3 regions of the Lentzea sp. NBC_00516 genome follow, and region 3 is predicted to be linked to each of the others. Evidence: riboswitches for the same ligand, from Rfam matches in the RefSeq annotation. Region 3 holds a riboswitch; each other region holds the start of a gene.

Region 1 (6,900 bases), 370 kb from region 3:
GGGTGGGAATTTCGCTCAGTTTTTCGGGCCCGTGCAGGCGCGGCGGTCATGGCGTGGATCACCGCCCGGTGGTTACGTGGACCGCATGGCAGAGCGTCGATCGCGGTGGATGGACAGCGACCTGGACCAGTTGCGCCAGCTCGCCCGCACGTTCATGGAGAAGGAGGTCGCGCCGCACCAGGAACGCTTCGCCGAGCAGAAGCAGGTCGACCGCGACCTGTGGCGCAAGGCCGGTGAGCTCGGGCTGCTGTGCATCAGCATCCCCGAGGAGTACGGAGGCGGTGGCGGCACGTTCGCCCACGAGGCCGTGTTGCTGGAGGAACAGGCACGGGCCGGCGACAGCTCGTGGGGCAACAGCGTGCACAGCGGCATCGTGGCGCACTACCTCAACTCCTACGGCTCCGAGGAGCAGAAGCAGCGCTGGCTGCCCAAGCTCGCGTCCGGCGAGTACGTCGGCGCGATCGCGATGACCGAACCCGGTGCGGGCTCCGACCTGCAGGGCATCCGGACGAAGGCCGTCAGGGACGGCGACGAGTACGTCATCAACGGCTCGAAGACGTTCATCACGAACGGCGTGCACGCCGATCTGGTGATCGTCGTGGCCAAGACCGACCCGGCCCAGGGTGCGCAGGGCATCTCGCTGCTCGTCGTGGAGAACGACATCCGGCGCGGCCGCGTGCTCGACAAGGTCGGCATGAAGGGCCAGGACACCGCCGAGCTGTTCTTCGACGACGTCCGGGTGCCCGCCTCCAACCTCCTGGGCGACCAGGAAGGCCTCGGCTTCGTCCAGCTGATGCACCAGTTGCCGCAGGAACGCCTGATCATCGGCGTCTGCTGCATCGCGGGCATCGAGGCGGCCGTCGACGTGACGCTCAAGTACGTGAAGGAGCGCACGGCGTTCGGCAAGGAGCTGATGAAGTTCCAGAACACCCGCTTCAAGCTCGCCGAGTGCGCCACCGAAGCAGCTGTGACCAGGGCGTTCATCGACGAGTGCGTCGAGAAGCACCTTCGCGGTGAGTTGGACATCCCCACGGCCGCGATGGCGAAGTGGTGGGCCAGTGACCGGTTGGGCAAGGTCGTCGACGAGTGCGTGCAGCTCTTCGGCGGCTACGGCTACATGAACGAGTACCCGATCGCACGTGCCTGGTCCGACGCCCGCGTCCAGCGGATCTACGGCGGCACGAACGAGATCATGAAGGAAATCATCGCGAGGTCCCTGTGACCGGGCCCCTCGCAGGTCTGAAAGTCGTCGAGCTCGCCGGTCTCGCACCCGCGCCGTTCGGTGCCATGGTGCTGGCCGACCTCGGCGCCGACGTGATCCAGGTGCACAAGCCGGGGAGCGTGCAGACGATCCCCGGCGACTTCCTCGGCCGCAACCGGCGCTCGGTCGCGATCGACACCCGCACGCCAGAGGGTGCTGAGCTGGTTCTCGGGCTGGTCGAGCGTTCGGACGTGCTGATCGAGGGTTTCCGGCCGGGCGTGACCGAACGGCTGGGCATCGGGCCCGCGCAGTGCCTCGCCCGCAACCCGCGCCTTGTATATGGACGCATGACCGGCTGGGGCCAGGACGGGCCGCTCGCCGACCGCGCCGGCCACGACATCAACTACATCGCCGTCGCGGGCGCGCTGGAGCCGCTGGGACGTGCCGGGGGGCCTCCGTCGTTCCCGATCAACCTCCTGGGCGACTTCGGCGGGGGAGGGCTGCTGCTGGCGCTGGGCGTGCTCGCCGCACTGTACGAACGGGAGCGCTCCGGACGCGGCCAGGTCGTGGACGCCGCGATGGTCGACGGGGCGGCGTTGCTGACCACGTTCCTGCACGGGATGCGGTCAGCGGGCATGTGGTCGGGCGGGCGCGGCGAGAACATGCTCGACGGTGGAGTGCCGTTCTACGACGTCTACGAGGCCGCCGACGGGCAGTACGTGGCGGTGGGCGCACTGGAGGAGAGGTTCTACGCCGACCTGGTGCGCGTGCTGGGCCTGGAGGACGCGCCCTCGCGCAACGACCCGGCGAACTGGCCTGAGCTGCGGGAACGCATCGCGGCTGCGGTGAAGACCCGGTCGCGGGACGAGTGGGCGGACCTCGCGCGGGACACGGACGCCTGCCTGGCTCCGGTGCTGACCCCCGCCGAAGCGGCACGGCATCCGTACAACGAGGCGCGTGCCGCGTTCGTCGACGTGGCCGGTGCTCCGCACCCGGCGCCGGCGCCCCGGTTCGACCGCACTCCCGCGGCGGTTCCGACGGCCCCGGTTCCCGTCGGGGTGAACACCGGGGAAGTGCTTGCCGACATGGGTGTGGCGGACGGCCGAATTATGGAACTGCGGCGGTCTGGAGTAATTGGATGAATGCTCGGGTGCGCATTAATAGCGCCACGAAGGCGTGACGGTGCGTGATGGGGTGAGTTCGGCATCCGGGTGAGCCCCGGTGCAACAGTCTCTCTTCCAAGCTGTGGGATGCGAGGGAGCCCGTGTTCACCTCGTGCCCAGGACATCGGCGCTGTTGAGGCCTGTCTTTAGCCGCCATTCGGGTGACGTTGGCCGTCGTGCAGGCGTGCGTCGCTGGTGGATCCTGGGACGAGTTGGGCGTGGTCGTTGTTCATCGCAAGGGTGAATGAGGGACCATGACGGGTGACACGGGCGGTCCGCCGCCTGACCGGTGAACCACACGGACGGAGAGGTACCTGTGAACCTCAAGAAGGTGCTAGTGCTGGCGGGCGTCGCGCTGGTGCTGTTCCTCCTGATCACCCGGCCAGAAGAGTCCGCTTCGGCGGTCCAGACGGCTCTCGGCTGGCTGCGGGACGGCGCGGAGTCGATCATCACCTTCGTCAGGAGCCTCTTCGGCACGGCCACCCCTCTCAACTAGTGACGTTCGGTGATCCTCGGCCGTCTGCGTTGAGCCGGATGGGTGGAATGAGGCCAATCACGCACTGGTAACGGGTGTTCTGGGGATTCAGGGTCTGGCGATTGTCAGACCTACCGAATACCTTCCGCTGCAATGGCCGATCCCCGACCGACGAGGAGGCACATATGGTCGAGGACTCCGGGGTCCACGAGCTGTTGCAGCAGTGGGCGGCTGAACGGTCTGACGACGCAGAGATGCAGGAGGTGAACCGGATCAAGAACGCGTGGCTCGCGGAGGCTCCCCCCTCGGCGCCAGGCATCCCCGTGCAGCGGGGAGGCAGGAGTGGGTCGCGTGGCTTGGTCAAGGTCGACTCGGCGGATCCGGCCTACGTGGCCGCGATGCGCAAGCGGGCGCCGGAGGCACCCGAGGCACTGCTCGCCGCCGCGGCGAGCTACTGGCAGCTGGTGGGCGACGTCGCCGAAGCCGAGCAGTGGTGGGACGCGGGCATCAGCCCGTTGGACCAGCGCGCGCTCGACTACCGCGCGGCCGGCCTGTCTCCTGCCGATCTCGGGAGGCGCCTGGGACCGATGACGGTTCTCCAGCACCTTCGTCGTGGCTCCGCCGCGGCCTGGTGCGTTGCTCGTCTGCAGAGGCAGCGCCGAGACGGCGTGGCGTAGTGGACCGGGCTGTCGGAGGCGGCAGCCCCACATCCATGCACCCCTCACGGGCGGCCTCCGGTGCGGAGGCCTCACCCAAGTAGTGTGGAGGTCGTGCGCGGCCTCCTTACTCCCCAACGGTTGCTGATCGCGTTCGCCTGTCTGGCGGCGTTGGTCGCCTGTTGCGGACTCGCCTGGTGGCAGTGGCAGCGCTTCGAGTCCGCCAGCGGCACGTTCCAGAACCTCGGGTACGTGCTCCAGTGGCCGCTCTTCGGCCTCTTCCCCCTCTTCATGGTGTGGCGGTTCCGTCGTTTGGCGCGCCAGAACCGTGACGCGGATCTCGCACCCGAGCCGGTTGCGGCCGTCCCGAAGCCGATGGCTACCGTTGACGCCGTCAAACCCGCGCCTGTCGAGCACTTCGACGACGAAGAAGACGCGGAGCTCGCGGCCTACAACCGCATGCTCGCGAACCTCAACGCGCGGGACGGTCGTTGAGCGAAGGCGGGCAGATGAAGGGTGCGTTGACCCGGTTCAGGGTCATGGCTTACGTGGTCGGAGTCTTCCTTCTGCTCCTGGTCGTGGCCATGGTGCTCAAGTACGCCGCGGACATGGGCGGCGCGATGAAGGTCGTCGGCCCGATCCACGGCTTCCTCTACGCCATCTACCTGGTGATTTCCGTCGACCTGGCGCTCAAGCTGCGCTGGTCGATCAAGGGCACCCTGCTGGTGCTGCTCGCCGGCACGGTCCCGTTCCTGTCGTTCTGGGCGGAGCGCAAGGTGGTCGAGAAGACGGCGCAGGGCGTGCCGCTGTGACGTTTGGCCTGCTAGCGTCTGGGGCTACCAACTGAACACGGCCGTCGATGTCGCGCGGAAGAGACCCCTCCAGCAGGGGCGCCGAAGGAGCAATCCCTCCCCGGAATCTCTCAGGCACAGGTACCGCGCGACGAAGGCAACTCTGGAAAGCAGGCTGCTCGGCAGCCTCGCCCACGGTGCAAGCCACTTCGGTGGTGAAGCTCTCAGGCTCATGACAGAGGGGGAGGCTCGCTCTAGTGAGGAGTCTCCGATGGACCGTGTCATTCTTCTGATGCCTCAGCCGGCCGCGTCCGGCTCTTCGGCGCACCCTGGAGGAGCGTTCTGATGTCCCGCCTCACGCCTCTGAACGCCGAGCACGAGCAGCTCGGCGCGATGTTCACCGACTTCGCGGGCTGGCGGATGCCGCTGCGCTACTCGTCCGAGCTCGCCGAGCACCACGCGGTGCGCACCACCGCGGGCCTGTTCGACCTCACGCACATGGGTGAGATCGTCCTGACCGGACCGCAGGCGGGCGAGGCCCTCGACTACGCGCTGGTCGGCCACATCTCCGCGCTGGCCGTCGGCAAGGCCCGCTACACGATGATCACCCAGGCCGACGGCGGCGTGCTCGACGACCTGATCGTGTACCGCCTGGGCGACCAGGAGTTCATGGTCGTCGCGAACGCCTCCAACGCTCTTGTCGTCGCCGAGGCCCTCGTCGAGCGCGCCGCCGGTTTCGACACCGTCGTCACCGACAGGTCGACCGACTACGCGTTGATCGCGATCCAGGGCCCGAAGTCGGTCGAGATCCTGTCCGGCCTGACCGAGACGGATCTGGCGTCAGTCAAGTACTACGCCTCGTACCCTTCCACCGTGGCCGGGGTCGACGCGTTGCTCGCGCGCACGGGTTACACGGGTGAGGAGGGCTTCGAGCTCTTCGTCGCTCCCGCCGACGCGCCGGCCGTCTGGGCCGCGCTGCTGTCCACCGGCGAGGCGCACGAACTCAAGCCGTGCGGTCTCGGCTGCCGCGACACGTTGCGTCTCGAAGCCGGAATGCCCTTGTACGGCAACGAACTCACGACGTCGCTGACGCCGTACAACGCGAATCTGGGCCGGGTCGTGAAGCTCGACAAGCCCGGCGACTTCGTCGGCCGCGACGCGCTGGCCAAGGTCGCCGAGTCCGGGGTGGACTCGGTCCTGGTCGGACTGAAGACCCCCGAGCGCCGCGCCCCGCGCCACGGTTACGCGGTGCTCAACGGCGACGAGGTCGTGGGCGAGGTGACGTCGGGCGCGTTGTCCCCGACCCTCGGCTACTCCGTCGCCATGGCCTACGTGTCGCGGGCCAGTGCCGAGCCCGGCACCTCACTGCTGGTCGACGTCCGCGGCAAGAAGCAGCCGGTCGAGGTCGTCGCACTTCCGTTCTACAAGCGCGCCAAGTAGGGAGATTCTCCAGATGTCCGACCAGTTCAACGCTTCCCTCGCGGAGTACGACCCCGAGGTCGCCGAAGCCGTTGCGGCCGAGTTGGCGCGCCAGCAGGGCACTCTCGAGATGATCGCCTCGGAGAACTTCACGCCCGTGTCGGTGTTGCAGGCGCAGGGTTCGGTGCTGACCAACAAGTACGCCGAGGGCTACCCCGGTCGTCGCTACTACGGCGGCTGCGAGCACGTGGACGTCGTCGAGCGTCTCGCCATCGAGCGCATCAAGTCGCTCTTCGGCGCGGGCTTCGCGAACGTCCAGCCGCACTCGGGCGCGCAGGCCAACGCGGCCGCGATGTTCGCGTTGCTCCAGCCCGGCGACACGATCCTGGGCCTGGACCTCGCGCACGGCGGTCACCTGACGCACGGCATGCGCATCAACTTCTCCGGCAAGCTCTACAACGTCGTGCCGTACCACGTCGCGGACTCCGACGGCCGCGTCGACATGGCCGAGGTCGAGCGCCTGGCGACCGAGCACCGCCCGAAGCTGATCGTCGCCGGCTGGTCCGCGTACCCGCGCCAGCTGGACTTCGCCGAGTTCCGCCGCATCGCGGACTCGGTCGACGCCTACCTGATGGTCGACATGGCGCACTTCGCCGGCCTCGTCGCCGCCGACCTGCACCCGTCGCCCGTGCCGCACGCGCACGTCACGACGACCACGACCCACAAGACCCTCGGCGGTCCCCGTGGCGGCGTGATCCTGTCGAACGACGCCGACATCGCGAAGAAGATCAACTCGGCGGTGTTCCCCGGCCAGCAGGGCGGTCCGCTGGAGCACGTCATCGCGGCGAAGGCCGTGGCGTTCAAGCACGCCGCCTCGCCGGAGTTCGCCGACCGTCAGCGTCGCACGCTCGAGGGTTCGCGGATCCTGGCCGAGCGGCTGTCGCAGGCGGACGTCGCCGCGGCCGGAGTGAAGGTGCTGACCGGGGGCACCGACGTGCACCTGGTCCTCGTCGACCTGGTCGACTCCGAGCTGGACGGCAAGCAGGCCGAGGACGTGCTGCACCAGATCGGCATCACGGTCAACCGCAACGCCGTTCCGAACGACCCGCGTCCGCCGATGGTGACGTCCGGTCTGCGGATCGGTACGCCGGCACTGGCCACCCGCGGGTTCGGCGAGGTGGACTTCATCGAGGTC
Region 2 (6,900 bases), 1.3 Mb from region 3:
TGATCAACGTGCCGGTGGCGATCCTCGCGATCGCGGCCGTCGCGATGCTCGTGCCGGAGTCCAAGGACCCGACCGTGCGCAAACCGGACGTGCTCGGCTCGGTCCTGTCGATCATCGGCATGGTGTCGATCGTGTACGCGGTGATCGAGGTGCCGGAGCACGGGTTCGGCTCGGCCGAGTTCGGCGTCCCGGTGGCGATCGGGCTCATCACCATGACCGGATTCGCTTTGTGGGAAAGGCACACCGCCGATCCGATGCTCGATCTCGGGTTCTTCAAGAACCGCCGCTTCACCGGCGCGGTGGCGTCCGGCGTGCTCGCGGCGTTCGGCATGGCGGGCTCGCTCTTCCTGCTGACGCAACACCTTCAGGGCGTGCTCGGCTACAGCCCGCTGGAGGCCGGCGTGCGCGTGGCGCCGATGGCGATCGCGTTGCTCGTCACCAGCAACACCCTGGGACAGCTCGTGATGAGGCTCGGCGCTGGCCGGGCGATGCTGCTCGGCATGACGATCGTCGCGGGCGGCGTGGCGTTGCTGTCGATCGGCACGACCTACCCGCCGACGCTGGCCGGTCTGATCCTCATCGGCGTCGGAGTCGGTGTGTCCCAACCGGTCGCGGTCAACGCGCTGATGGGCTCGATCCCGCCGGAACGCGCCGGCATCGCGTCCGGGCTGTCCGGCACGCTGACGGAGCTGGGCTCGTCGTTCGGCATCGCCGTGCTCGGCGCATTGCTGTCGGCACGGTTCGTGGCGTCGTTGCCGGACGGCGTTCCGGGGCGGTCGCTGAGTGAGGCCTTGCACAGCGGTGCGGACATCACGGTCGTGCGCGAGGCGTTCTCGAACGGCATGAGCGTGAGCCTTGTGATCGGTGCGATCGCCGTGTTCCTGGGAGGTGTTGTGGCCAGCGTTTTGCTGCGGCGTGCATAGGATCGTCGGTGTGGACAGCGTGTGGTTCAGCAAGCCTCGGCCCAGCAGCGGTCAGCCTCTCGGCCTGAGCCGGGAGACGATCGTTCGCAAGGCCATGCAGATGCTGGACGAGCACGGCCTGCAGAAGCTGTCCATGCGCAAGCTCGCGGCGGAACTGGGCGCGGCCCCCATGTCGCTGTACTGGCACGTGCCGACGAAGGACGCGTTGATCGAACTCTGCCTCGACGAGGTCTACGGCGAGTTCCCCCTGCCGGGGCCCGACGACGACTGGGAGACCGCGGTCCGCGGGATGATGCACGCGTTGCGTCATCTCGCGCACAAGCATCCGTGGTGGGTGCGCGGCATCGGCGAGTTCAACAGCATCGGCCCCAAGGCCGTGGCGATGTCCGACTCGATGTTCGAGCCCATGCTGCGGTCCGGTCTGTCGTTGCCCGCCGCTGCGCAGTCGGTCTCGACGGTGTCGAGCTACGTCGTCGGGTACTCGATCGCCGAGGTCAACTTCATCGCCCGCGGCGGGATGGACTCCCCGCCGCCGGACCTCACGAAGATCGCCGACCTGTACCGGGAGAAGCACCCCAACTACGTCAGGATGCTGGACGAGCAGGAGATCTGGTCGCTGGAAGGGCAGTTCGAGTTCGGGCTCGACTGCGTGATCGACGGCATCAAGGCGCGCGTCGCCGCACTCAGATAGGCGAAACCCCCGCAGCGATTCACGCGTGCGGGGGCCTCATTCATTCAGTTGGTCTTAGACGACGGTCTCCAGCGGCGTGTGCACGAGGCCGGTCGCCTCGGCCACCGGGCCGTTGGTCAGCAGTCCCGCGTGGACGTTGAGACCCAGGGCGAGCGAACGGTCGTCCTTGAGCGCCTTCTCCCAGCCCTTGTCGGCCAGCGCGACCGCGTACGGCAGCGTGACGTTGGTCAGCGCGTAGGTCGAGGTGCGCGGGACGGCACCCGGCATGTTCGCGACGCAGTAGAACACCGAGTTGTGGACCTCGTAGGTCGGCTCGGCGTGCGTGGTCGCGCGGGAGTCCTCGAAGCAACCGCCCTGGTCGATGGCGATGTCGACGAGCACCGAACCCGGCTTCATGTCCGCGACGAGCGCGTTCGAGACGAGCTTCGGGGCGGCGGCACCGGGGACGAGCACGGCGCCGATGACCAGGTCGGCCTCGCGGACGGCCTGCTCGATGGCGAACGAGTTCGAGGCGAGCGTGCGCAGGCGGCCCTGGAACTGGGCGTCGATCTGGCGCAGGCGGTCCACGTTGGTGTCGAGGATCTGCACGTCCGCGCCCATGCCGACGGCGATGGTGGCGGCGTTGACGCCGGCCACGCCGCCGCCGATCACGACCACGCGGGCCGGGGCGACACCGGGGACGCCGCCGGGCAGCACGCCACGGCCACCGGAGGGCTTCATCAGCGAGTAGGCGCCGACCTGCGGGGCCAGGCGGCCCGCGACCTCGGACATCGGGGCGAGCAGCGGCAGCGAGCGGTTCGGCAGCTGCACGGTCTCGTACGCGATGGCCGTGGTGCCGGACGCCAGCAGCGCCTCGGTCAGCGGCCGGTCGGCGGCGAGGTGCAGGTACGTGAAGAGGGTCTGACCGGCGCGGAGACGGGGGTACTCCTCGGCGATCGGCTCCTTGACCTTGAGAACCAGGTCACCTTCCGCCCACACGTCGTCGGCGGTCGGGAGGATCTTGGCGCCCGCGGCGAGGTACTCCTCGTCCGTGATCGCGGAACCGAGACCGGCACCCTGCTCGACGTACACGTCGTGGCCGCGGCTGGTCAGTTCGTGCGCACCGGCAGGCGTGAGAGCGACGCGGTACTCGTGGTTCTTGATCTCGCGAGGAACTGCGATCCGCACGATGACTCCTCCGTTCGGTGGGCCGACATCTCATAATGTGGGCCAGTCGGAAGGTCATGTCACTGTGCGGATCGCACTATCCGGTAACCCTCTGGTTGTTCATCTAGGACAGAGCGACCTGAGCCTCGTTCGCGTTCCGCTCGACCGTCCCGCGTTGACACTCGGCGGGGGCCGCACATAGCGTTCGCGCCGAGAACTGAACACCGGCCGCGGCGTGCAAGCGTCAGAACCCGAGTGGGAGAGACCTCGACGAACCGGTCGGGGCGCCGAAGGGGCAAGCTCCCGCACACTCTCAGGCAGCAAGACCGCTCGGGGTAGGCAACTCTGCACGGCGGAGGGGGCGCAAGTTTCCTGACCCGTCACAGCCAGAGGAGTCGCGCCGTGGAGTTCCCCGAGAACCTGCTCTACACCGCCGAGCACGAGTGGGTCGACTGGACGCCGGGCACCCAGGACCCGCTGACCTGCGGAATCACCGAGTACGCCGCTGATGCGCTCGGTGACATCGTCTTCGTCCAGCTGCCAGAGGTCGGTGCCAAGGTCGTCACCAACGCGGTCTGCGGCGAGCTGGAGTCCACCAAGTCCGTCAGCGACCTGTTCTCGCCCGTCACCGGTGAGGTGATCGAGGTCAACAGCGCCGTCGTGGACGACCCGGCGATCGTGAACAACGACCCGTACGGCGCCGGCTGGCTGTTCAAGGTCCGCGTCGAGTCGGCCGAGAACCTCCTCACCTCGGCGAAGTACGCCGAGCTCACCACGTCTGACTGACCGCTCCACCACCACGAGGGACTGATCAGTGGCGATCAGCGTTTTCGACCTGTTCTCCGTCGGCATCGGACCGTCCAGTTCACACACGGTCGGCCCGATGCGCGCGGCCGCGATGTTCGTCGAGAAGCTCGGCGCACGTGTGTCCGAAGTGGACCGCGTGCACGTCGAGTTGTTCGGCTCACTTGGTGCGACCGGCCACGGCCACGGCAGCCCGAAAGCCGTGTTCCTGGGCCTGGAAGGCAACCATCCGGAAGAAGTCGATCCCACCGTCGCGGCCGCCCGCGTCGAGGAGATCGTCTCCGGCAAACGACTCAAGCTCGGCGGCGCGCACGAGATCGACTTCGTGCACGACCGCGACCTCGTCATGCACCGCCGCAAGTCACTCCCGTTGCACCCCAACGGGATGAGCTTCGAGGCGTTCACGGACGGCAAGTCGGTCGAGCACGCCGTCTACTACTCGATCGGCGGCGGGTTCGTCGTCGACGAGAACGCGTCGGGCACCGACCGGATCAAGCTCGACTCGACGCCGTTGGCCCACCCGTTCCTGACCGGCGACCAACTCCTCGCGCGCTGCCGCGAGACCGGTCTGTCGATCAGCGAGATCATGATGGCCAACGAGCTGTCGTGGCGCACCGAAGCCGAGGTCCGGCAAGGACTTCTGCACATCTGGCACGTCATGCAGGAGTGCGTCGAACGCGGCTGCAACGAGCACGGCGTCCTGCCCGGCGGCCTGAAGGTCCGCCGCCGCGCCGCCGAGATGCGCAAGACGCTGGAGAAGGAGCACTTCGTCACCGACCCGCTGCGGGTCATGGACTGGGTGACGCTCTTCGCGTTGGCGGTCAACGAGGAGAACGCGGCGGGCGGCCGTGTCGTCACCGCGCCGACCAACGGCGCGGCCGGCATCGTCCCGGCGGTCCTGCACTACTACACGAAGTTCGTGCCGGGAGCCTCCGACGACGGCGTGGTCAGGTTCCTGCTGACGGCGGGCGCCATCGGCGTGCTGTTCAAGGAGAACGCGTCGATCTCCGGTGCCGAGGTCGGCTGCCAGGGCGAGGTCGGCTCGGCCTGCTCGATGGCCGCCGGCGGCCTCGCCGAGGTGCTCGGCGGCACCCCCGAACAGGTCGAGAACGCCGCCGAGATCGCGATGGAGCACAACCTCGGCCTGACGTGCGACCCGATCGGCGGCCTGGTGCAGATTCCGTGCATCGAACGCAACGCCGTCGCGTCCATCAAGGCCATCACGGCTGTGCGCATGGCTTTGCGCGGCGACGGCTCGCACTTCGTGTCGCTCGACAAGGTCATCAAGACCATGCGGGACACCGGTAAGGACATGTCGGTGAAGTACAAGGAGACAGCTCGCGGCGGACTCGCCGTGAACGTCATCGAGTGCTGAAGTCGCCTACAAGCCAACGGAGATGCTCCAACGCGCTCTGCGCGACCTCACTGTTCACTTCGGACAGACGGTCGCGCAGGGCGGGGCGGAGCAGCCATTCCTGCATCTGCTCGCCGGACGTGGGGTCTTCCCAGTACAACCAGTTGCCGAAGCGGCCGTTGTCGTAGTAGACGTCGAACGACCAACCCTTGGCGAGGTGCACGACGACCTCATCGGGCAGGCTGTCGACGAGGCGCAGCCACGGAGTCAGATCCTCGTCCAGGTGAGCGGCGGACTGGATCAACCCGTCCAGGTTCGGCCAGCGCTCCTCGTCGGCGACCGCGCGCATGATCGCCCCGGTGAACTGCTCACGCAGCGCGGTGCGCTCGTCTTCCGGCCAGCTGAGGCTCTTCGCTCGCGTCATCCCGAAGGTGAGCCCGGCGTCCGGAGCTTCCTCCTGCAACCTGATCATCCTGTGCGCGAGTCGCCGCCAGGCAGCCTGGTACTCGTTCTCGTCGAAGCAGGACGAGGGATGAATGGCGAACCTCCGCAGGACCTCCTCCGGAACCAGTTCGGGATCCCCGTCGAGCAGCATCAGATCTGCCTCGGTCAGGACGCGTCCACAACACTTCACGCACTCAGCCTAAATAGCTGCGGCAAGCGAAATAGAGCGTCATTCGAGCGCGTCGATCTGCATCACCGCGTACTGCGCGACCTCGTTGTCCATTGCGGACAGACGGTCGCGCAGTGCAGGGGTGAGCAGCCAGCTCCGGATCGGCGCAGCCGGTTCGTCCCAGCGCAACCAGCCGCCGTCGCACGGGGTGCCGCCGGACAGGAAGTCGTACGACCACTTGTGAGCGAGCTCCGCGACGGCTGTTTCGGGCAGGCCGTCGACAATGCGCAGCCACGGCGTCAGGTCCTCGTCCATCTGCGCGGCGGCCTGGACCAGCTCGCTCAGCTCCGGGCTGTCCGCCGAGCCGACGATGATCTCGGTGAGCCTCGCTCGCAACGCGGCGCGTTCGGCTTCCGGCCACGCGGGCAGGTTGGCCCACGTCAGACCCTGGGTGAGCCGGCTGTCCGGGTCGCGTTCCAGCAGATCGAGCACCCTGGGCGCGAGCCGTCGCCAGGCGAGCTCGTACTCGTCCGGCTCGAAGTGGTCCTCGACCTCCCAGGCGAACTGCCACACGACGGTGTCGGGCACCAACTTGGGATCGCCGTCGAGCAGCTCCAGCTCGGCGCGGGTCCAGCAGAGTCCGCAGCCCTTCACGTGCTCAGCGGGAGTCGTACGCGGCCTGCGCGGCCAGCACCTCGGGCATGCGGCCCTCCAGCAGGTGGATCAGCGACAGCAGCCGCTCGGCCGTCTCGCGGCCCAGCGGCGTGAGGCTGTAGTCGACGCGCGGCGGGTTCGTGTTCTGGGCTTCCCGGTGCACCAGACCGTCGCGCTCCAGCGCCTGCAACGTCTGGGACAGCATCTTCTCGCTGACCCCGTCGACGCGGCGGCGCAGCTCGTTGAAGCGCAGCTGCCCGTCGATGAGTGCGGTCAGCGTCAGGCTGCCCCACCTGCCGGTGATGTGCTCCAGCGTGGGACGCGACGGGCACGCTTTCGCGAACACGTTGTAGTCCATAGCGGCATCATACCTGGTCAAAACGCTAACTGATAGTAAGTGTGAGAGCTCTCCGCGTCAGGAGAGCTCTCACACCTCAGAACGGCCAGGTGGCGTTCTGACCTGCTTCGAGCAAGGGGATCGCCCTGAAGGTCGCGTCCGTCAGGCCACCGAATTCGTGGCGACGAGCCGTGCCGGTGGCGTACGCGGCGTTCCGGTAGCCACCGAGGTTGAACCCGTAGATCGGCACGTGCCGCGGCACGACGTCCGAGACGCCCTGCCCGTAGTACCCGGACATCGTCTGCATGTCCGAGATGATGAACACGCGGTCGTGAGTCCGGTAGGTGCGCTTGAGCGATCCGACGATGTCGGTGCCGT
Region 3 (6,900 bases):
GCTGCGGTTCGAGGTGGGGTCGATGACCGAACCGATCGGCCACGAGGTCGGCGGGATCATCGCCTGGTGGTCGCTGATCCACGTGCCGGACGACGAGGTGCCCACTGTCTTCGAGCACTTCCACCGGGCGTTGCGGCCGGACGGGTTGCTGCAGCTCGGTTTTCACGTCGGCGACCGCACGAACCTCAAGACGCAGGGCTACGGCGGGCATCCGATGCGCGTGCACGTTCATCTGCGCAAGCCCGAGCGCGTGGCGGACTGGCTGCGGGAGGCGGGCTTCACCGTGGAGGCGCAGTGGTTGCTGGGCACCGACGGCGCGATCCTGTTCGCACGGCGTGGGTGAGACCATTTGCGCGTGTCAGAAGAACAGACGTGTCAGCGGTGCGGTGAGACGGTCGAGCTGGAACGGGAAGACTTCGAGCTGTTCGAGCGGATGCATCCCGACTGCTTCCACTTCGCGTTCGAGCACGACCTGAACAAGCCGGGCCTGAGCGTGGACGAGAACTGCGGCGACGACGCCTGCCCCGTCGGAGCATGAAAATGGGGCGCACCCCCGAGTGCGCCCCAGTTCCACTGCGGGCCTAGCTGCTGTACGCCGAGAGCGGCGGGCAGGAGCAGACCAGGTTGCGGTCGCCCTTCGCGCCATCGATGCGGCGGACGGGCGGCCAGATCTTCGGAGTCGCGCTCTGACCCGCCGGGAAGACGGCCTCTTCGCGGGTGTACGGGTGGTTCCACTCGCCGACGGTCACGCAGGCCGCGGTGTGCGGGGCGTTGCGCAGCGGGTTGTCCTCGACGGTCCACTCGCCGGCGCCGACGCGGTCGATCTCGTGCTTGATGGCGATCATGGCGTCGATGAACCTGTCGATCTCGGCCAGGTCCTCGGACTCGGTCGGCTCGACCATCAGCGTGCCGGCGACCGGGAACGACATGGTCGGGGCGTGCAGGCCGTAGTCGGCGAGGCGCTTGGCCACGTCGTCCACCGTCACGCCGGTGGCCTTGGTGATCGGGCGCAGGTCGAGGATGCACTCGTGAGCCACGAAGCCGCCCTCGCCGGTGTAGAGGACCGGGTAGTGCTCGTCGAGGCGGCGTGCCACGTAGTTCGCGGCGGCCACGGCGGTCAGGGTGGCGCGGCGCAGGCCGTCGCCGCCCATCATGCGCACGTACGCCCACGAGATCGGCAGGATCGACGCGGAACCCCACGGGGCACCCGAGATCGGGCCGACACCGGTGGCCGGTCCTGCCGTCGGCTGCAGCGGGTGGTTCGGCAGGAACGGGGCGAGGTGGGACTTCACGCCGATCGGGCCGACGCCGGGGCCGCCGCCGCCGTGCGGGATGCAGAACGTCTTGTGCAGGTTCAGGTGCGAGACGTCCGAGCCGAACTTGCCGTAGCGGGCCAGGCCGATCAACGCGTTGAGGTTCGCGCCGTCGACGTACACCTGGCCGCCCGCGTCGTGGACCAGGCCGCAGACCTCGCGGACGGTGTCCTCGTACACGCCGTGGGTCGACGGGTAGGTGATCATGATCGCGGCGAGGTCGTCGGCGTGCTCGGCGACCGTCGTGCGCAGGTGGCCCATGTCGATGTTGCCCTTGTCGTCGCACTTCACGACGACGACGCGCATGCCGGCCATGACGGCGGACGCGGCGTTGGTGCCGTGCGCGGACGACGGGATCAGGCAGACGTCGCGGTCGGCGTTGCCGTTCGCGCGGTGGTAGGCGCGGATCGCCAGCAGACCGGCGAACTCACCCTGGGAACCGGCGTTGGGCTGCAACGACACCGCGTCGTAGCCGGTGACCTCGGCGAGCCACTCCTCCAGGTCGGACACGATCTTCAGCAGACCCTTGGCGTCCTCGACCGGCGCGAACGGGTGCAGCGTCGAGAACTCCGGCCACGTGATGGACTCCATCTCCGCGGTGGCGTTCAGCTTCATCGTGCAGGAACCGAGCGGGATCATGCTGCGGTCCAGCGCGACGTCCTTGTCGGACAACGCGCGCAGGTAGCGCAGCAGCGCGGTCTCGGAGCGGTGCGCGTGGAAGACCGGGTGGGTCAGGTAGTCCGAGGTGCGGCGCAGGTCGCCCGGGATGCCGTCGGCGGTGTCGGCGTCGATCGCGTCCACATCGGACCCGGTGACACCGAAGGCCTCCCACACGGCGACGATGTGCGCGCGCGTGGTCTTCTCGTCGCAAGCGATTGCCACGACGTCGTCGTCGACCTTGCGCAGGTTGATGCCGGCCTCGCGGGCCTTCTCGACGACAGCGGCGGCCTGGCCCTCGACGCGGACCTGGACGGTGTCGAAGAACTCGCCGTGCACGACGTCGAGTCCGGCCTCGCACAGGCCCGTGGCGAGCACGGTGGCCAGGCGGTGCACTCGGGTCGCGATCGAACGCAGGCCCTCGGGACCGTGGTAGACGGCGTACATGGACGCGATCACGGCCAGCAGCACCTGCGCGGTGCAGATGTTCGACGTGGCCTTCTCACGGCGGATGTGCTGCTCGCGCGTCTGCAGCGCGAGCCGGTAGGCCAGCGAGCCGTCGGAGTCGACGGAGACACCGACGAGACGGCCGGGCAGCTGACGCTCCAGACCGGACCGGACGGCCATGTACCCGGCGTGCGGGCCGCCGAAGCCGATCGGCACGCCGAAGCGCTGCGTGGTGCCGACGACGACGTCCGCGCCGATCTCGCCCGGCGCGCGCAGCAGCGTCAGCGCCAGCAGGTCGGCGACGACGACTGCCTGCGCGCCGGCGGCGTGGATCTCCTCGATCAACGCGGCCTGGTCGCGCACGACGCCGGAAGCGCCGGGGTAGGACAGCAGCACGCCGTAGAAGTCGCCGCCCAGGCCGAGGCCCTCGATGCCCTGCGACAGGTCGGCGACGACGATCTCGATGCCCAGCGGCTCGGCGCGCGTCTCGATGACGGCCAGCGTCTGCGGCAGCGTGTCGGCGTCGATGACGAACTTGTTCGACTTGGACTTGCCCGCGCGGCGCACCAGGGTCATCGCCTCGGCGGCGGCGGTCGACTCGTCCAGCATGGACGCGTTCGCGACCGGCAGGCCGGTCAGGTCGCCGACCATGGTCTGGAAGTTCAGCAGCGCCTCGAGACGGCCCTGCGAGATCTCCGGCTGGTACGGCGTGTACGCGGTGTACCAGGCGGGCGACTCGAGCACGTTGCGCAGGATCACGCCCGGCGTCACGGTGTCGTAGTAGCCGAGGCCGATCATCTGCGTCATCGGGCGGTTCTGCGACGCGAGCTCACGCAGCTCCGCGAGCGCCTCGGTCTCGGTGGCCGGGGCGGGCAGGTCCAGCACGAGGTCGCGCTCGTGGATGGACGAAGGCACCGCGTGCTGCGCGAGCTCCTCGAGCGACCCGACGCCGATGACGTCGAGGATGCGCGCGAGTTCGGCGGGGCGCGGACCGACGTGGCGGTCGGCGAACGGGGTGCCGTGCTCGAGAGCTGCGAGCGGAATGCGGTCCTGCGTCATCAAACGCCTCCGGGGGGCTGCGGGCACACGTGTCCTGGTGCCCTCCCCGCTCTGTCCGTACCCCGAAGGGCGCCTGAGAGGTTCACCCACCTGTCAGGATGGGCTTTCACCGTCGGCGGGATCCCTAGAGATCCACTTTCCAGAGGCGTCTCGCTCGGCGGTCCTGGATGCCTGAGAGGTTCCCGGGGAGGGACTTGCTCCTTCGGCGCCGGGCTCGAAACCCGGTCTCTCCCGCCAGAGTTCGGCGACTACCCGAGAAGAATACCCGCAGGCAGCCCCGCTAGTCCCCAGGGACGCGACCTACATCTCAGTGCCAAGACCGGCGAGCGCCCCCGCGACGGGGTCCGCCGGGTCGTCGCGCAGCGCCACGAGCAGGTGCGTGGTGCCCACGACCGCGTCTCCGCGCCGGGCAGCGACGAGCTTCGCCCGTTCCATCGCACGCTCCACCTTGCCGCCGCTGACGGGCAGCGCGGCCGGGTCGATCCCTGCCTCGCGCAACGCCGCCGCCCCGCCCGACTCGAGCTCCGGCTTCAGCTTCCTGCCCGCCACCTTCAACTGGCGGTCGACCGTCAGCACCGCCTCCACCAGATCGCGAGACGACACCTCTCGCCTCGCGGCCACGGCCAGCCGTCCGGCCTCGTTGCGCACGACGGTCAGCACCGGCCCGCCCAGCCCCTGACCGCGGGCGATCCAGCGCATCAGCCAGCGCACGTACCCGCCGCCGGACTCCCCTTCCAACGCTCCCGCTTTGCGCAGCAACCGCACGGCGGGCGCTTCCTCGATCTCCGCGTGGGTTCGCGCGGCGTCCGCTCGCACAGCGGCGGCCGTCGCGCCGACGTCCACTCCGCGCAGCACGAACAGGTCGGCGGCACGGCCGGAACCCTGCTCCAGCAACGCCAGCGAGAGGTGGGTGGTGGTCAGCACGCCGTCACCGGCCCGGGCGAACGCCGAGAGCAGACACTCCTCCAGCGCACGGCTGACGGGCGGCACGGTCTCGATGACAAGGCGGTCGCAGGCGACGTTCACCAACGCCGTGACGTCCGGATGAGCCTCGGGAACGACGCCACCGTCGTCGTCGGCCCAGTGCTCGGGTCCCCGCGCCATCGCCTGGGCCCGCAACGACTTCACGCCGAGCTTGCGGCCGGGTCCGATGGTGTCGATCAGCGAGATCAGCAGGTTCTCGGTGCCGAGGAAGCCGAACTCCAGCCGGAGCGCGCGCTTCGCCGCCACTTCCAGCACCTTCACGACCTGATAGGAGGGGGTGATCGTCATGCAGGCAACGCTAGGGACCGGCAGGGTCTGATCGCTGCTGCCGACCGGCCATCCCACGGCGCCAGTCGGCCACGTTCACAGTGCTGATCGATCACAGTGCCGATCAGTCGGGGCCGGTCAGCCGGTGGCGCGCTCGCGACGCCGGCGGGTCAGCTCGTCCTCGGTCATCGGAGCGATCTCGACGCCGTCCGCGCGTTCGGCCGGGAACTCGTGGATCGTGCCGGAGATCTCGCGCATCGCACCGCTGACCGCGATGCCGAACACGCCCTGACCGCCCTGCAGCAGATCGACGACCTCTTCCGGCGAGGTGCACTCGTAGACGGTGGTGCCGTCGGAGAACAGCGTGATGCGCGCCAGGTCCTGCACGCCGCGGCGCCGCAGGTGATCGACAGCGACCCTGATGTTCTGCAAGGAGACACCGGTGTCCAGCAGCCGCTTCACGACCTTGAGCACCAGGATGTCCTTGAAGGAGTACAGCCTCTGACTCCCGGAGCCGTGCGCCATCCTTATCGTCGGCGCGACCAGCCCGGTCCTTGCCCAGTAGTCGAGCTGCCGGTACGTGATCCCCGCGATCTGACATGCCGCGGGTCCTCGGTAACCGACGAGCTCGTCCGGCAGCGAGGAGTCCGGGAACAGTTCACCCTGCAGCCCGGATTCGGCCCGCAAGGGCGCTTCCTCGACCACGCCTGCCTCCCCTCGGAACGGCCACGAAACTCATGACCGTCAAGCCGCTACGTCAGCTCACGCGAACCAGCGACATCCACTCGAGTTCGACGGTAAGACCGGTCCGAGGGCTGGTCAACGCGACGCGCGGGGAGTTGCGACCCTCAACCTCAAGTGGAGAGTCATACCGTCACCCGAACTGGGACGTTCAGGTGACGTTTAGTGATCGTTTAGCGAATAAAACGACCGTAAGTAGTCCGTTCGAGGGACATCCAAACGAACTGACTCACGGCCCATACAAGACGGAGTGCGACACCCGGAAAACTCAGGTGTCGGCACCTCTGCTGTGCCTATGTGTCCGCTCCGCGGAAGTCTTCAGGAGAGACGGAGTCGAGGAACTCGCGGAACTTCTCCACCTCGTCCTCCTGCTCGTCCGGGATGATGAGGCCCGCCTCGGCCAGCACGGACTCCTCCGCGTGGATCGGCACGCCGACCCGCAACGCCAGAGCCACCGAGTCGGACGGCCGCGCGGACACCCGCACGTCACCGTCGAACACGAGCTCGGCGAAGAAGGTGCCCTCCTGCAGGTCGGTGATCCGGACCTGTTCGAGGTTGCGCCCGAGCGCCCCGATGACGTCCTTGAGGAGGTCGTGGGTGAGCGGACGGGCAGGACGAACGCCCTGCTGCTCCAACGCGATCGCCGTGGCCTCGACGGAGCCGATCCAGATCGGCAGGTACCGCTCGCCCTCGGTTTCACGCAGAAGAAGGATCGGCTGGTTCTGGGGCAGCTCCACCCGCACGCCGACGACGCGCATTTCGCTCATCGGGCCTCGCCTCCCTCTGTTCGTTCGAGGACGACCCGGTTCACACCCGAGCATCCCCCGGCGTACATGTCCGACGCTACCCGCCAAGCGGGCCGTGTGCTCAATCGTTGCGGGCAGATAGTGATCAACACTGCACCCCTGTCCGGTAGATCAGGACTGCCGCAAGCCCGCTCTCACCAACAACGTGTGCAACGAGGTGAACAGGTCAGCCAATTCCCGAACCGTCTCGGGATCTGAGAAAGATTTCAGCACGACCACCTCGTGGTCCGCTGCCGCGCGGACCGCGCGCAGGTGCTCGCGCTCGACGCCGAGCCCGGTCATCGTCCGGATCGTGCGGAGCGCGGTGATGTCCTCGGTGGTGAACCGGCCGCCGGGGCCGGGGCGCAGCAGACCGTCGCGTTCGAGCTGGGACAGCTGCTCGGCGGTGAAACCGGTCTGGGACAGCAGATCGAACCGCGACAGCGACGTGGCGTCCTCGGGGACGGAGTCGAGCTGCTCGCGGATCACTTTGAGCGGCAGGTACCTGTCCCGTTGTGCGGACAGCACGAACCGCAACCTCTCGACGTCCGCCACGGCGAACTGGCGGTAGCCGGAGGCGGTGCGTGCCGGGCGGACCAGCCCCTCCGCTTCCAGGAAGCGGATCTTGGAGATGGTGACGTCGGGGA

Evidence for each region. Region 3 has a riboswitch for glycine ahead of gcvP (aminomethyl-transferring glycine dehydrogenase). Riboswitches for the same ligand answer to the same signal wherever they lie in the genome.
Region 1: another riboswitch for glycine. It lies ahead of gcvT (glycine cleavage system aminomethyltransferase GcvT); the one in region 3 lies ahead of gcvP (aminomethyl-transferring glycine dehydrogenase).
Region 2: another riboswitch for glycine. It lies ahead of gcvH (glycine cleavage system protein GcvH); the one in region 3 lies ahead of gcvP (aminomethyl-transferring glycine dehydrogenase).

Annotation. Positions count from the first base shown of each region.
Region 1 covers NZ_CP107840.1:9,124,086-9,130,985, forward strand. Annotated here, with positions in the region: gene OG205_RS42400 (acyl-CoA dehydrogenase family protein) at 86-1,222, shown strand; gene OG205_RS42405 (CaiB/BaiF CoA transferase family protein) at 1,219-2,343, shown strand; gene OG205_RS42410 (hypothetical protein) at 2,681-2,860, shown strand; gene OG205_RS42415 (transcriptional regulator) at 3,025-3,516, shown strand; gene OG205_RS42420 (hypothetical protein) at 3,610-3,990, shown strand; gene OG205_RS42425 (DUF3817 domain-containing protein) at 4,005-4,307, shown strand; glycine riboswitch at 4,353-4,443, shown strand; glycine riboswitch at 4,445-4,532, shown strand; gene gcvT (glycine cleavage system aminomethyltransferase GcvT) at 4,632-5,726, shown strand; gene glyA (serine hydroxymethyltransferase) at 5,740-6,900, shown strand, end outside.
Region 2 covers NZ_CP107840.1:8,217,272-8,224,171, forward strand. Annotated here, with positions in the region: gene OG205_RS38080 (MFS transporter) at 1-923, shown strand, start outside; gene OG205_RS38085 (TetR/AcrR family transcriptional regulator) at 934-1,614, shown strand; gene ald (alanine dehydrogenase) at 1,669-2,781, opposite strand; glycine riboswitch at 3,007-3,099, shown strand; gene gcvH (glycine cleavage system protein GcvH) at 3,163-3,546, shown strand; gene OG205_RS38100 (L-serine ammonia-lyase) at 3,575-4,939, shown strand; gene OG205_RS38105 (hypothetical protein) at 4,926-5,552, opposite strand; gene OG205_RS38110 (hypothetical protein) at 5,592-6,185, opposite strand; gene OG205_RS38115 (winged helix-turn-helix transcriptional regulator) at 6,190-6,543, opposite strand; gene OG205_RS38120 (TROVE domain-containing protein) at 6,620-6,900, opposite strand, start outside.
Region 3 covers NZ_CP107840.1:9,498,883-9,505,782, reverse strand. Annotated here, with positions in the region: gene OG205_RS44310 (class I SAM-dependent methyltransferase) at 1-343, shown strand, start outside; gene OG205_RS44305 (hypothetical protein) at 356-538, shown strand; gene gcvP (aminomethyl-transferring glycine dehydrogenase) at 582-3,476, opposite strand; glycine riboswitch at 3,526-3,621, opposite strand; glycine riboswitch at 3,625-3,720, opposite strand; gene OG205_RS44295 (Clp protease N-terminal domain-containing protein) at 3,777-4,748, opposite strand; gene OG205_RS44290 (MerR family transcriptional regulator) at 4,866-5,432, opposite strand; gene OG205_RS44285 (bifunctional nuclease family protein) at 5,762-6,235, opposite strand; gene OG205_RS44280 (MerR family transcriptional regulator) at 6,386-6,900, opposite strand, start outside.